Regions from separate parts of the Brevibacillus halotolerans genome, predicted to be linked through region 1. Evidence: riboswitches for the same ligand, from Rfam matches in the RefSeq annotation. Region 1 holds a riboswitch; each other region holds the start of a gene.

Region 1 (2,277 bases):
CTGACCAGTACTACGCCATTCCGCTATGATGCGTATCGATTTACATTAACTCGTCAGGAAATGTACGGCGGCTTTCGAGACATACATGGGCATTGGGCTAGAAATGATATAGGTCGTTTAACTCAACATGGAGTCATTACCGTACCTAATACGTATAGCTTCCGTCCAGATGCTAATATGACGCGAGCTGAATTCGCAGACATGCTCCTTCGCTCGATGAAGGCCAAAAAGCTTCCAACTGGTCGAATAGGTCTTAATACCTATAAGGATTTAGATAAGAAGCATTGGGCATATGAGAGCTTGTTACAGGCTTCTCAGTTGGGTATTATGAGCGGCTTCAATGGGAAAATTGAACCGGATCGACCTGTTAATCGAGCAGAAATGGCTTTGATGATTGCGCGTGCTAAAAAAATAAACGTGTCAAGATCGTCGTCCAGTCCTTCTTATCGTGATGTGCCTCAATCACATTGGGCGGTGGCTGCAATCGAAACACTTTCACACTATGGCTGGTTACATGGTTATCAGGATGGAACCTTTAAGCCAGATCGTCCTGTGAAACGTGGGGAAATGGTCACTGTATTAGCTAAATCCTTCCAATTGTAAAATGCCGGGTTTTTTTACAAAAGTACATTGACACCCTTCTAAAAAAAGATTATTCTATAAATCATGGATATTACTCTTATCCAGAGTAGGTGGAGGGACTGGCCCAATGAAGCCCGGCAACCGTTTTGAGCGGTGCTAACCAGCAGAGAAAGGATAACTATCTAAATAGTTAGACTCACTCTGGCCGATAAGAGGGTTAAGGAACGCATTAGAAAAGCAACCTTTTCCTCAGCGGAGGGAAAGGTTTTTCTTTTTGTCGTGATGGAAACCTGGCTCGGCAAACATACTATATATCATGTTTCCAGTTGAAGGAGGTTTTAAGTATGGAATTGCAAAAAGGGCGTCGCTTGTTTACATCTGAGTCCGTTACTGAAGGACATCCAGATAAGATTTGTGACCAAGTTTCTGATTCTATTCTTGATGCGATCTTATCTAAAGATCCGAATGCTCGTGTAGCATGCGAGACATCTGTTACCACCGGATTAGTACTTGTGGCAGGTGAAATCACAACTTCTACATATGTAGATATCCAAAAGCTAGTAAGAGATACGATTCGTGAAATTGGTTACGATCGTGCAAAATATGGTTTTGATGCAGATACATGCGGTGTTATTACTGCAATCGGCGAGCAATCAGCAGATATCGCACTAGGTGTTGACCAAGCGTTGGAAGCACGTGAAGGTAGCATGACTGATGCTGAAATCGAAGCAATCGGTGCAGGTGACCAGGGTCTAATGTTTGGTTATGCTTGCAATGAAACACCAGAATTAATGCCTCTTCCAATCAGCATGGCTCACCAGTTGGCGCGTCGTCTGACAGAAGTGCGTAAAAATGGTACGCTTGAATACCTTCGTCCAGATGGTAAAACGCAAGTAACTGTTGAATACGATGGCGATAAACCAGTTCGCATCGATACAATTGTTATTTCTACTCAACATGCTCCAGAAGTAGAACTAGATCAGATTAAAAAGGATCTAATGGAGCAAGTAATTAAACCGATCGTTCCTACAAATCTGTTAGACGATCAAACGAAATACTTCATTAACCCAACGGGACGTTTCGTTATCGGTGGTCCTCAAGGGGATGCCGGTTTAACTGGTCGTAAAATCATCGTAGATACGTATGGCGGTTATGCTCGTCATGGCGGTGGTGCATTCTCCGGTAAGGATCCTACAAAAGTAGACCGTTCTGGTGCTTATGCAGCTCGCTATGTAGCGAAAAACATTGTAGCTGCAGGTCTTGCTGAACATTGCGAAGTACAGGTAGCTTATGCAATCGGGGTAGCTCAACCGGTATCTATCGCTGTAAATACATTTGGAACAGGAAAAATTGCGGAATCTGATTTGGTAGCGTTGGTTCGCAAGCACTTTGATCTACGCCCAGCAGGCATTATTAAGCAATTAGACCTACGCCGTCCGATCTATAAACAAACCGCAGCATATGGTCATTTCGGACGCAATGATCTGAATGTACCATGGGAGCGTACAGATAAAGCAGAAGATCTAAAAAAAGACGCTGCTAGCCTGTAAAAAATACAGAGAAGCCTAGGATTTTCCTGGGCTTCTTTTTTCTTATGAAAATTGCGAAAAAGGCTAGGCAAGTACAACTTCAATGGGGTAGACTACGTAGAGGATTCTGTAAATCTTTGTCGAAAAGCACTATAATAAGATCGAA
Region 2 (2,277 bases), on a different contig from region 1:
ATAATCTCAATCATTCCACCAATGAGCATGGTTAGCAATACAAGCTCCATCATTCCACTAATCCCTAGTGTCACATTTTTGAAGAATGTGGCAAGTGTGTAGCTTCCATCTATCATTCCGATGACACCTGATAAAACAGTTCCTCCCATTAGAACCACAAGTACATTCCAGCCAAGCAAGGCCGCAAGCAGCACTCCTGCATAAGGTAACACTTTGACCCAATTGAAGGTTCCAACTGTAATATTTGTATGACTTCCTAATGTAAGCACGATTAATAGGATGCAAGTTAAAATGGCCGCCGGTAATACAATTAAAAAGTTGGTTTTGAATTTATCTTTCATTTCTGTTCCTTGCGTGCGTACCGCGGCAATTGTCGTATCAGAAATAAATGATAAATTATCTCCGAACATAGCTCCTCCGACAACAGTAGCCATTGTGAATGCAACAGAGATATCAGTCTGTTGGCTGATTCCTACGGCAATTGGAGCTAATGCAGCAATAGTCCCCATGGATGTCCCCATTGCTAGTGAAATAAATGATCCGATTACAAATAAACCAACAACTAGAAGACCATGAGGCAAAACGGAAAGGGCTAGGTTTACGGTAGCCTCAACACTACCCATACCTTGAGCTGTTTGAGAAAACGCACCAGCTAATACAAAGATTAATAACATAATAACGATATTTGGATTACCTGCACCTTTAGCAAATCGTTCTACCTTTGTGGTAAAACTCTCTTTTCGGTTCATGACTAATGCCACCGTACTTGCGATCAAAATAGCAACAATGATAGGTAGCTGATAAAAATCTCCAGTAATAATTCCAGAGCCAATAAATAGTGCTAAAAATATACCAAGAGGCAATAAAGCCAACGCACTTCCTTTTGTCTGATTCATCAATAACACCCTCTCTATTTCTACCTTTTTCTGAGAAAAAATGAAGAAGACCTCTTCTCGTGAGAAGAGGTCTTATATGGGATAAGAATCACTCTTCTCATCTTTCAAGCACATGCTTGCTGGATTTGGCACAGCACTCTAAATACGAGTCCGCTGCCGAGGCATCAAAGGGCCAGTCCCTCCGCCTCTCTTGATAAGAAGGTTTCATATTTTATTCTCGGATGCTTAAGCTTTTTCTACTTTACTCTTTTCTGAGAAAAATGTCAAATATTTTTTAGTGAAACTTAAATTATGCCGAGGATACTACAGCCTAGCTCCATTTTTTATCATCAATAGATTCTTAAGAAAGACTACTCCGCATATAGGAATGCTTGTACTTGTAGGTAAGCCGGTAATCCCCGATTCTAGTTGATAGGTTAGCAATAGGAGTAGCAAATGGAAATATCGCCCATCAAACGGTATAATAAAAAAAGATGTAATGAAAAAGGGAGTGAATTTGAGTGAAGCAGGATATCATAGAGCGTTTTACAAGATATGTACAGATTGATACACAATCCAATGCCCAGAGTCAGACAGTTCCGTCTACACCAGGTCAGCTAGAGCTGGGTAAATTGCTAGTTGAAGAACTAAAGGCGATGGGACTTTCAGAGGTTACGATGGATGTAAATGGATATGTCATGGCGACACTCCCTGCAAATACGGATAAGCAGGTTCCCGTAATCGGCTTTTTATCCCATCTAGATACTGCCACGGATTTTACAGGCAAAAATGTTAATCCGCAGGTTCACGAAAATTTTGACGGTAAAGCCATTACGCTAAATAAGGAACGGGGCATTGTTTTATCACCGGAATTATTTCCAGAGCTACCGTCCTACAAGGGTCACACATTGATTACGACCGATGGGACAACCTTGCTTGGAGCAGATGATAAAGCGGGTATCACTGAAATTATGACCGCCATGGATTATTTGCTAAAGCATCCGGAAATTAAACATGGGAAAATTAGGGTGGCGTTCACTCCTGACGAAGAAATCAGTAGAGGGCCGGCTCATTTTGATGTGGCAGCTTTTGGTGCGAAATTTGCGTACACAATGGACGGAGGGCCACTAGGTGGCTTGGAGTATGAAAGCTTTAACGCCGCAGAACTCAAGCTTACTTTTAGGGGGGTTAGCACGCATCCTGGAACAGCCAAAAATAAAATGCTAAACGCTAGTAAGCTAGCAATGGAATTCCATGCACAACTTCCTGAAGAAGAGGCGCCAGAGTACACAGAGGGCTATGAGGGCTTTTACCATCTTAGCTCAATAAACGGTGATGTCGAACAAAGTAAATCTCAATACATTATTAGAGATTTTGATAAAGATCATTTTCATGCCAAAAA
Region 3 (2,277 bases), on a different contig from region 1:
ATTATCAGCTTACACTTGTACAGCTTCCACAGCTTTTTGAATAGCCTGCTCTACATCCTGCAAAATATCTTCAATTGCCTCTGTACCTACGGAAAGACGAATCATCCCAGGGGTCACCCCGGCCTTAGCTTGTTCTTCTGGGGTAAGTTGGAGATGAGTAGTACTAGCTGGATGAATGATCAATGATTTGGAGTCTCCTACATTAGCCAAATGCGAGAACAATTGAACAGATTCAATTACTTTTTTGCCAGCTTCTACTCCACCTTTGATTCCAAAAGTCAACAAAGCCCCCTGACCATCTGGTAAATAGCGTTGACTAAGTTCGTAGGTAGGTGAGCTAGCAAGCCCTGGGTAGCTCACCCACTCTACATCGTTGTGTTGTTCTAAATATTGAGCGACAGCAAGTGCATTTTGACTATGCCGTTCCATCCGCAGGTGGAGAGTCTCTAGGCCTTGTAAGAATAAAAAGGAGTTAAAAGGAGATAAGGTAGCTCCTACATCTCGCTGTAGCTGCACACGAGCTTTTACGATATAAGCAGCATTGCCAACCGCCTCTGTATATACAATTCCATTGTAGGTAGGGTCTGGAGTGGAGAGCCCAGGAAACTTGCCGTTACTCCAATCGAAATGACCGGAGTCTACAATAATTCCCCCGATAGATGTGCCGTGACCGCCAATAAATTTAGTAGCAGAATGGATAACGATATCTGCCCCGTGTTCAATCGGTCGGCACAAAATAGGGGAGGCAAAGGTATTATCCACAAGGAGCGGTAATCCATATTCATGAGCTATGGTAGCAATAGCGTTTAGATCGGCAACCTGCATTTGGGGATTTCCGATCGTTTCGCAGAAAATCGCCTTGGTTTTGTCTGTAATCTTTGAACGGAAATTGTCTGGGTTGGATTGGTCAACAAAATGAACGGTAATTCCAAGCTTTGCAAAGGTATGGGCAAATAAATTGTAGGTTCCCCCATATAAACTGCTAGAGGAGATGATTTCATCACCGGCTTGTGCAATATTTAATAAGGCAAATGTAATGGCGGCTTGACCAGATGCAGTTGCAAGTGCCCCAATACCGCCTTCTAGTAGGGCGACACGCTTCTCAAATACATCCTGGGTTGGATTCATGATGCGGGTATAAATGTTCCCAGGCTCCTGTAACGCGAATAGATTGGCTGCATGGCTGGTGTCACGAAACTCATAGGAGGATGTTTGATAGATAGGGACGGCAAGAGCGCCGGTAGTTGGGTCTGCCTCCTGACCTCCGTGAAGAGCTAGTGTTTCTCTTTTCCAATTGAGGTTTGACATAAAAAACCACTCCTTTTCCATGTAAAGTAAGGTGATTCTCTTGGTTTCAATGGTGGCGCAGTAGAGAGGGAAGACCGGCTTCTCATAGCAAAAAGCCCTCCTCTGAGTAGAGGAAGGCTGCGTTACTAATTTCGCATACATTCATCTCTCAGAACCTTGCGGATTCTGCAGGATTTAGCACCAAGAACACTATGTTCCGGTTGCCGGGCTTCGTCGGGCCAGTCCCTCCACCACTCTTGATGAAAATAAAAGTTTGTTTTATTGTAAGGAGCTTGGAATGATAAGTCAATAATATTTTGTGCATTCTGAAAAAACAGCGGAATCAAATTCAGTTTCCGTTTATAATAACTATTGAAATCATCTTGTTTTAACTTGATTAAACTTCTAAAAATTTAGCTACATATCGACAGCAAAACGGATTTATTTACAGGATACATGAAGTGAATAATCGTGAATAAAAATACAAATAAGTATAATTATACATAATAAGCTGCATAACTTGTATAGAAGCTTGCTTTCTGGAGGGTAAAATAGAAGTAGCTGGAAACATGAAAACCTACATACAAGCATCACTGCCTTTTTTATGTGCACATTTTTACATTTTCCTATTTACTCTTTTTCGTTCTTTTTGCTACTATAGGGAAAGGTGTCTTGCCCCAATTTTTGGGGTGAATTGGCACGGGTGGGCCGAGGGGTTGTTTTGCTTAAAGAAGGGAACCGATATTGTACTCATTTTTTCGTAAAAGATTTGATGTAAAAGGTCATCAAACAACGGTTCGCAACGAAATTTTGGCTGGTTTAACCACGTTTTTCACCGCTGTCTACATCATTGCCGTGAATTCAATGATCTTATCGGATGCAGGTATACCATTGGAAGCAGGTATTGTTGCCACGATCGTTATCTCCTTCATAGGATGCTTGATCATGGGTTTTTGGGCGAATGCTCCTGTAGCACTTGTTCCTGGTATG

The links. Region 1 has a riboswitch for S-adenosylmethionine ahead of metK (methionine adenosyltransferase). Riboswitches for the same ligand answer to the same signal wherever they lie in the genome.
Region 2: another riboswitch for S-adenosylmethionine. It lies ahead of O0550_RS17900 (Na+/H+ antiporter NhaC family protein); the one in region 1 lies ahead of metK (methionine adenosyltransferase).
Region 3: another riboswitch for S-adenosylmethionine. It lies ahead of O0550_RS11040 (homocysteine synthase); the one in region 1 lies ahead of metK (methionine adenosyltransferase).

Annotation. Positions count from the first base shown of each region.
Region 1 is NZ_JAPTNK010000004.1:64,846-67,122, reverse strand. It holds gene O0550_RS07445 (S8 family peptidase) at 1-603, shown strand, start outside; SAM riboswitch class I at 677-797, shown strand; gene metK (methionine adenosyltransferase) at 927-2,132, shown strand.
Region 2 is NZ_JAPTNK010000015.1:106,707-108,983, reverse strand. It holds gene O0550_RS17900 (Na+/H+ antiporter NhaC family protein) at 1-896, opposite strand, end outside; SAM riboswitch class I at 991-1,096, opposite strand; gene pepT (peptidase T) at 1,397-2,277, shown strand, end outside.
Region 3 is NZ_JAPTNK010000006.1:274,932-277,208, reverse strand. It holds gene O0550_RS11040 (homocysteine synthase) at 10-1,308, opposite strand; SAM riboswitch class I at 1,447-1,554, opposite strand; gene O0550_RS11035 (NCS2 family permease) at 2,032-2,277, shown strand, end outside.